Linked DNA regions of Arthrobacter sp. ERGS1:01. The protein of the gene in region 2 interacts with the protein of the main gene of each other region in a pairwise test. Links are inferred from orthologs where the notes say so. Each region holds a gene or a part of one and is shown on either strand. Other genes may lie near its edges.

The links.
Region 1: the proteins of ligA (region 2) and leuS interact in binary tests that used the Escherichia coli proteins (3 or more experiments, as listed by UniProt). The link is inferred for Arthrobacter sp. ERGS1:01 from one-to-one orthologs.

What each region holds. Positions count from the first base shown.
Region 1 is NZ_CP012479.1:1,863,248-1,867,152, forward strand. What follows is about bases 837-3,905. They hold leuS (leucine--tRNA ligase), read right to left. Parts: upstream 3,589-3,905; coding sequence 1,084-3,588; downstream 837-1,083. Other genes in these bases: AL755_RS12300 (DegV family protein), read right to left, coding at 837-1,018. Outside these bases: more of AL755_RS12300, read right to left, coding at 1-836.
Region 2 is NZ_CP012479.1:598,326-603,000, reverse strand. What follows is about bases 784-3,786. They hold ligA (NAD-dependent DNA ligase LigA), read right to left. Parts: upstream 3,424-3,786; coding sequence 1,144-3,423; downstream 784-1,143. Other genes in these bases: AL755_RS06580 (FtsK/SpoIIIE domain-containing protein), read right to left, coding at 3,506-3,786; AL755_RS06590 (inositol monophosphatase family protein), read right to left, coding at 784-1,147. In the rest of the region: AL755_RS06595 (DMT family transporter), read right to left, coding at 1-162; more of AL755_RS06590, read right to left, coding at 308-783; more of AL755_RS06580, read right to left, coding at 3,787-4,675. UniProt on the Escherichia coli protein: DNA ligase that catalyzes the formation of phosphodiester linkages between 5'-phosphoryl and 3'-hydroxyl groups in double-stranded DNA using NAD as a coenzyme and as the energy source for the reaction.

The DNA of each region.
Region 1 (3,905 bases), 1.3 Mb from region 2 along the record:
AGTGCGCGGGCCCCTTCTGTGGAGGAACCACTTGCGGAAGAACCGACAGTGGAGGAGCGGGCGTGTCCGCCACGACCACCACGAGTACGCCGAGTCCGGCGTGCGCGGCCAGGACTGCCGGCAGCCGGGTCAGGCTGGCACGCCCGAGCCCCGGGCAGTCCGACTGCAGGGCCTCACCCATGGCCCGGGCCTGGTCCTCGTTGCCGAAGTGGTGCAGGCTGACCAGGACCTGGCCCGGTGTCCGGGACGCAATTTCGTCGGCCGCCAATTTCTCCAGCCGGGCGACGGCCTTGGCCGCCGTGCGCACCTTCTCCAACGGCACCACGGCCCCGTCGCGGATGCCGAGCAGGGGCTTGATGTCCAGCATGGTGCCGACCCAGGATGACGCCAGCGAGATGCGTCCGCCGCGCCGCAACTGTTCAAGGCTGGGGACGTAGAAGTAGACCTTGGTCGCGGCTGCCGCCTCCGCAGCGGCGGCGATGACACCGTCCGCGGGCAGGCCGGCCGCCGTTGCAGCGACGGCGGCCTGGACTCCCCTGCCCTGGGCCATGCCCACGGTGCCCGAATCCACCACGTGAACGGGCAGCGGCGCCCGCCCGGCCGCCAGCCCGGCCGCCTCGAGGGTGCCCGAGAGCTTTCCGGAAATGTGGAAGGAGACTGCAGCATCGAATCCGGCGTCCGCGATTTCCCGGTACACCCGGTCGAACTGGCCCGGCGACGGCCGGGACGTCCGCACGGCGGCACCCGCGGCCAGGGCGAGGGACATGTGGGCCTCAAGTTCGGCGTCGTCGTCGGAAAAGACGTCCTCGCCAATGATGACCGGCATGGGAACAATCCACAGGCGGGCGCCCGGGGCGTTTTCCGCCACCCATTCCGGCGGCAGCGCCGCAGCGGAATCGGTCACGACGGCGATCCTCGGCGCCGGCGGCACACCAGGCCCGGAGGCGGCCGGCCGGGCACGCAGCCTGCCCATCTGTTGCCGCCACCACTGGCGCGAAACGCCCGTTGCCTCAGCCATGCCCACCCCTTCCCACAAAAAAGTGCCTCCCCGATCCCAACGGGGCCGGGGAGGCACCATGAATGCTAAGCCGGAACTATGTTGACCAGCTTAGGCGCCCGCACGATCACCGTGCGGATGTCGCGGCCGTCAAGTGCCCGCTGCACGGCCTCGGAGGCCATCGCCAACTCGCGCAGTGCGTCCTCGGTGATGTCCGGGGACACCTCCAGGCGGTCGCGGACCTTGCCCTGGATCTGCACGATCGCGGTGACGCTCTGTTCCACGAGCAGCGATTCGTCAACGGCCGGGAAGCCGGCGTTGGCGACCGATGCCGGGTGGCCCAGCGCGTTCCACATGTCCTCGGCCGTGTACGGGGCGAACAGGCTCAGCACGATCGCGACGGCCTCGGCGGCTTCGCGGACGGCGGGGTCCGCGGCGCCGGCGCCGGAGTCGATGACCTTGCGGGTGGCGTTGACCAGCTCCATGAGCTTGGCCACCACCACGTTGAACTTGTGCCCCTCCAGCAGCGACTTGGCGTCGTTGACGGTGCGGTGGGTCAGCGACCGCAGGGCGGCGTCGCCCGCGGCGGGGTCGGTGCCCGGCTCGCTGGCCACGTCGTTGCCCAGGCGCCAGGCGCGGGCCAGGAACTTCGCGGAGCCCGACGGCGAAACGTCCGCCCAGTCGACGTCGTCCTCCGGCGGGCCGGCAAAGACCATGGTGAGGCGCACGGCGTCAACACCGAACTTGTCCAGCTGCTGGCCCAGGTCCACGCCGTTGCCCAGCGACTTGCTCATGGCCTTGCCGCCGTTGAGCACCTGACCCTGGTTGAGCAGTGCGCTGAACGGCTCCGTGGCGTCCAGCATGCCCATGTCGTGGATGACCTTGGTGAAGAAGCGCGCGTACAGCAGGTGCAGGATCGCGTGCTCGACACCGCCGACGTACTGGCCCACGGGCATCCAGTCGTTGATCTTTTCGGGGTCGAAGGGGCCCTCGGTGTACTGCGGGGAGGCGAAGCGCAGGAAGTACCAGGAGGAGTCCACGAACGTGTCCATGGTGTCGGTGTCGCGCTTGGCGGCGCCGCCACACGTGGGGCAGTCCACATTGACCCAGTCCGCGGCCGCGGCCAGCGGGGAGGTGCCCTTCGGGGACAGGTCCTCGCCGCGCAGGTTGTCCGGCAGACGCACGGGCAGCTGGTCATCCGGCACCGGCACCTCGCCGCACTCGGCGCAGTGGATGATCGGGATGGGCGTGCCCCAGAAGCGCTGGCGGGACAGCAGCCAGTCGCGGAGGCGGAAGTTCACGAACTTCTTGCCCGTGCCCAGCTTTTCCAGGATTTCGATCGCGGCGGGGATGCCTTCGGCCTTGGACAGGCCGTTGAGCTCGCCGGAGTTGATCAGCGTGCCTTCGCCCGTGGTGGCGATGCCGGTGACGGCGGGGTCTTCCTCGCCGGTGTCCAGGACGGCGCGGACGGGCAGCCCGAAGGCCTTGGCGAAGTCGAGGTCGCGCTGGTCGTGCGCGGGGACGGCCATGATGGCGCCCGTGCCGTAGTCGGCCAGCACGTAATCGGCGGCCCAGACGGGCAACTTTTCGCCCGTGAGCGGGTTCACGGCATAACGGCCCGTGAAGACACCGCTCTTGGGACGTTCGGTGGACTGGCGCTCGATGTCGCTGAGCGCCTTGACCTGCTCACGGTAGTCGCTGAGCGCCTCGGCGTGTTCGGCCGTGACCAGGTCCAGGGCGAGGGGTGCGTCGGCGGCGACCACGAAGAACGTTGCGCCGTACAGCGTGTCGGGGCGGGTCGTGAAGACGGTCAGGTCCTGGGCGGGCTTGCCGTCGCCGGCTTCCTCGATCGCGAACGTGACGTGGGCGCCCTCGGAGCGGCCGATCCAGTTGCGCTGCATGGCGAGCACGCGGTCCGGCCAGTGGCCCTTCAGCGCGTCCATGTCATCGAGCAGGCGGTCCGCGTAATCGGTGATCTTGAAGTACCACTGGTTCAGCGACTTCTTCGTGACGATGGTGCCGCAGCGTTCGCAGGCGCCGTTGACGACCTGTTCGTTGGCCAGCACGGTCTGGTCCTTGGGGCACCAGTTGACCGGGGAGTTCTTGCGGTAGGACAGCCCGCGCTCGTAGAAGCGCTTGAACAGCCATTGCGTCCACCGGTAGTACTCGGGATCGGAGGTCTGCAGGCGGCGTGACCAGTCCACGGAGATGGCGTAGCGCTTGAACGACTCGGCCTGAGTGTCGATGTTGGTGTAGGTCCACTCGCTGGGGTGGGCGTTGCGCTTGATGGCGGCGTTCTCCGCGGGCAGGCCGAAGGAGTCCCAGCCGATCGGGTGCAGCACGTCGTAGCCGAGCTGGCGCCAGTAGCGGGAGACGACGTCGCCCATGGCAAAGGCCTCGGCGTGGCCCATGTGGAGGTCGCCGGAGGGGTACGGGAACATGTCAAGGACGTAGCGGCGTTCCTTGGAGCCGTCGTCAAGGGGCGTAAAGACCTTTAGTTCGTCCCAGATGGCCGGCCATTTGGCTTCCATCGCGGCGAAACTGTAGACGCCTTCTTCGCTGTTCTCTTCAGTCTGGGACTGCACGCTCACGTACCCTGCCTTTTCGTTCATCAATGGCTTCTTGCATAGTCAAGCTATTTACGCTGTCATGCTCTTTACACACAAAAGCCCTCGACTCAGCAAGGGGCGGCCGCAAAGGTATTTGCGGCTATCTAAGGAGGAGCTCGGTATGCATCTTTCTACTTTAGCGCACATACAAAACTAAGTTGCGAGGTCGACGGCGGCGTATCGGCGGGCACCGAATTCGGCGCCGGTTTTGCGCAGAACAGTGTTCTGCGCAAAACCGGCCGCGAGTTCTGCGCCGGACGGTCCACGGCAACCAAAGGCGAGAAGGCGGTCGGGCGCCC
Region 2 (4,675 bases):
GGCGAGGGCCGCGGCGCCGGCACACAGCCGGCCCAGCACCACCTGTGCCGGCGACATTCCCTCCAGCCCGATCGCGATGAACAGGAAGCTGGCACCCCAGACGAAGGCCAGGATCACGAACTGCAGCAACGGCCAGTTGCCGGCCATTTTGGGGGTGGGCATGCGCAAAGTCCGTTTCCGTCGGTCAAATCCCGTTGCGGTGTTCCGCAGGGGCCAATCTTATAGACGAAAGAACCGGCCAAAACGTGAGGTCGAAGGTGCCGCGGTGATCGAGCCGGCCGAAATCAAACGGTCTCCATCGCACCGGTCACTCGGCCGGGGCGAAGCCGCCTTCCAGGCCGGGCACGCAGGCGCCGGTCCAGACGGAGAGGACCTCCTCACGGGTGGGCAGGCCGTTCATGGCCGAGCTCAAAACGGGCCGGTGGACCCAGGCTCCGGCCTCCTCGGCGATGAGCCCGCCGGCGGCAAAGTCATGTTCAAAGAGCCCGTACTCCAGGTACGCGTCCACGCCGCCCTCGGCCACGGCGCACAGTTCAAGGGCTGCCGAACCGAGCCGGCGGAAGTCGCCAAAGTGGTCCATGCGGGCATCCAGCTCCGACACCAGCCGGCGCCGCACGGCAGGCTCGTACGTCAATGCCGTCGACAGCAGGGTGCCGCCGCGGGCGTCCCTGGGGCCGGTGAGCTGCCGCACGGACTGCACGCCGTCGGCGCGGGTCTCGTCCAGCCAGGCGCCGCCGCCGCGGGAGGCAAAATAGGTGCGCCGCAGGGCCGGTGCGTCGACGACGCCGGCCAGCCAGTCGCCGTCGGGCCCCATCACGGCCACGGAGGTGCCGTAGTAGGCGATGTTGCGGATGAAGTTCATGGTGCCGTCCAGCGGGTCAAGGCTCCACCGGTACCCGGAGGGTTCGGCCGGGAGCGCCGGCGCCAGTTCCTCGCCCGTGATGACGTCGTGCGGGCGGGCGTCCTCGATCACGGCCCGGACGGCGCGCTCGGCGGCCACGTCGAACGCGGTGACCCAGTCGGCGTCGGAGGACTTCTCCGTGGCACCAAAGGCTGATGCGTCGCGGGCTGCCAGCACGGAGGCCCCGGCAGCGGCCGCGCGCAGCGCCACCTCCAACAATTCGTCCACGGTCACGTTCTGGCTCATGCGGGCTCCCCTTCGTCGATCGTTTCAATATCCGTTTCCGCGGCCGGGCCGTCCGCCAGCAGGCGCACGAACCCTTCCTCGTCCAGGACCTTCAAGCCCAGCGATTCGGCCTTGTCCAGCTTGGTGCCGGCGTTCTCCCCCGCCACCACGTAGGAGGTGTTCTTGGAGACCGAGCCCGAGGCCTTGCCGCCGCGGGTGATGATGGCCTCCTTGGCCTCGTCGCGGCTGAAGTTCGGCAGCGTGCCGGTCACCACGATCGTCAGGCCCTCCAGGGTGCGCGGGGTGGATTCGTCCACCTCGTCGGCCATGCGCACGCCGGCGGCCGCCCAGGCGTCCACGATGTCCCGGTGCCAGTCGACGCCGAACCATTCAATCAGGGCCTCGGCGATGATGGGGCCGACGCCGTCCACGCCGGCCAGCGCTTCTTCCGAGGCGGCCCGGATACCGTCCATGGACCCGAACGCCGTGGCCAGGGCCCGCGACGCCGTGGGGCCCACGTGCCGGATACTCAGTGCGACGAGGACGCGCCAGAGCGGCTGCGCCTTGGCTTTTTCGAGCTCCTCGTAAAGCTTTTCGGTGGTCTTGGTGGGCACCGAGGGTTTCTTGGCCGTGGCCTTCGTGTAAAAGTACGGCACCTGTTGGAAGCGGCCAGTGCCTTCACCCTTGCTGCGGATCTCGCGCCAGACCACCACCTCGGACAGGTCCAGTTCGGCGATGGTGAAGACGTCAGCCTCGCTGGTGAGCGGTCCGGGTCCGGCCGGGGCGATGACGCCGCCGTTCTCGGTAGGGTCGGGTCCAGGACCGGAGGTCAGGGCCGCCGCGGCCTCGTAGCCGAGCGCCTCGATGTCGAAGCCGCCGCGGCCGGCCAGGTGCGCCACGCGCTCGGTCAGCTGGATGGGGCAGGACTTGGCGTTGGGGCAGCGGATGTCAATGTCGCCCTCCTTGGCGGGCGCCAGTGTGGTGCCGCAGGACGGGCATTCGGCGGGCATGACGAATTCGCGCAGCTCAGCCTCCCGGCCCTCGCGCAGGGCCATGACGGGGCCCACGATTTCCGGGATGACGTCGCCGGCCTTGCGCAGCACCACGATGTCGCCGATCAGCACGCCCTTGGCCTTGACGACGTCCTGGTTGTGGAGGGTGGCCCGTTCCACGGTGGAGCCGGCCACCTTGACCGGTTCCATGATGCCGAATGGGGTCACCCGGCCCGTGCGTCCCACCTGGACCTTGATGTCCAGCAGTTTCGTGTGGACTTCCTCGGGCGGGTACTTGTAGGCGACCGCCCAGCGGGGCACGCGGGAGGTGTTGCCCAGGGCCCGCTGCGTGGCGAAGTCGTCCACCTTGACCACGATGCCGTCGATCTCGTGGATGAGGTCGTGGCGGTGCTCGCCGTAGTGGGCGATGAAGTCGAGCACCTCTTCGAGTGTGTCCAGGACCTTGTAGTACGGGCTGGTGGGCATGCCCCATTCGTGCAGCAGGGCGTAGGTCTCGGACTGGCTGGTGGTTTCAAGCCCCTCGCGGGCGCCGATGCCGTGCACGTACATACTCAGGGGGCGCTTGGCGGTCTCGGCCGGGTCCTTTTGGCGCAGCGAGCCGGCCGCCGAGTTGCGGGGGTTGGCGAACGGGGCCTTGCCGGCGGCCACCATTTTCTCGTTCAGGGCCGCGAAGTCCGCCGAGGCGATGAACACCTCTCCGCGGATCTCCACCTCGGCCGGGAAGTTGCTGCCATGCAGGCGCTGCGGGATGTCCTTGATGGTGGCCACGTTGTGCGTGATGTCCTCGCCCGTGGTGCCGTCGCCGCGCGTGGCCGCCCGCACCAGCACGCCGTCGCGGTAGAGCAGGTTCACGGCCAGGCCGTCGATCTTCAGCTCGGTGAGCCACTTCGGGGCCAGGCCGTGCTGCTTCTCCACCGACCCTTCGGCCTTGCGCAGCCAGGCCTCGAGTTCCTCGAGGGAGAACACGTCCTCCAGCGAGTACATGCGGCTCAAGTGGTCGACGGCGGCAAACGCCACCGACACGTCCCCGCCCACCACCTGGGTGGGTGAATCGTTCGTGACGAGCTCCGGGTGCAGCGCCTCGAGCTTCTCCAGATCGCTGTAGAGCGCGTCGAATTCGGCGTCGGAGGCCAGCGGGGCGTCGTCGTTGTAATAGGCGGCCCGGTATTTTTGGACCAGCTCCACCACTTCGGCGTACCGTTCGCGGTCGGCGTCCGCCGGGACGGGGCCCTCCGGAATGATGGTGTCGGGGTCGGGCTCGTTGGCATCTTGCTGGCTAGTCACGGTTCCATCTTGCCTTAAATGTCCCCGCGGCGCTCCCAAAAAGAAGGCGCGCCGCGGGTCTCGACAAGCTCGACCAGCGTGGTCAGCGTTCGTGGTCCATCGTGGTGGCGACCTGGAGCTTGAACGCCTTGCCGCGGCCCACGACGTAGCCGCGCCCGGGGATGAACTTGTTGTGGTGGATCCGGCCCAGCGGGGTGTTCATGAGGGTGTCGCCCTCGAGGTCGCCGGGGTTCATGAGGACGCCGCGGCGGCCGGCCTTGAACAGCCCCGAAAGGTTCCAGGCCCCGGCCCAGGTGGAGGATTCGGCCTCGCCCACCACGAAGTGCCCGCCCTTGACGGCGGACTTGATCAGCGTGACCAGGTCCATTTCCACCTCGGTGTCGGAGAATTCGGTGACGCCTTCGATGAAGATCGCGAGTTGGCCGCCGTCGGCCTCGGCCTCGCCGATGAGCCGGCGCAGTTCCGGCTCCACCTGCTGGTTGGTGGCGAACGATTCGTCCCAGACGGGCATGCCGGCCACGGCGGATTTCCGTGAGCCAAGGTAGATGCGCCGGGTGGCCGGCGTCGACCGTTTCAGCGCCTCGGCGAGGGTGACCAGGGCGGTGGTGCGGCCGGATCCCGGCGGGCCCGTGAGCATGAGCGCCCCGTGCGCGGCCAGGCCGGCGGGTTCGAGGTTGAAGTCGTCCACGCCGATCATGACGTGGCCGGGGGCTGCGGCGGGCAGCACGTTCAAGTCCAGCGACTCGGGCAGTGCGTCGATGCCGGGCGCGGTGGGCACGCCCTGGCGGAGCATGGCGTCGGCCAGTTTTTCCACGGCGCGCGCCTGCAGGGCCAGGTTCGCGTTGCCGCCGAAGATGGCCAGCTGGACCTCGCCGCCGTCGATCATGCCGCGGCCGGGCGGGGACGCGGCGTCAAGCACGTCGCGGGGCAGGCCGAGGTTGGAGTAGTCGTCCGTCACCGCCATGCGCAGCACCAGGGTCCGCTGCACGGAGGCGGCCAACGACGCCGGCAGCGACTTGGGGCTGTCCCCGGCAAGGACAAGGTGCACGCCCATGGGACGGCCGTCGGTGGCGATTTGCTGCAGCGTTTCGAACTGCGTCACGCCCACCCGGAACTCGTACAGCTCCCGGAAGGCGGACAGCCCGTCCACCATGAGCAGGATGCGCGGCTCGTCGGGCTTGTTGGCCAGGCGCCGGTATTCGGCGAGGGTGCCGGCCTTGACGGCGGCGAAGGCCTCGGCGCGTGCGTCTAT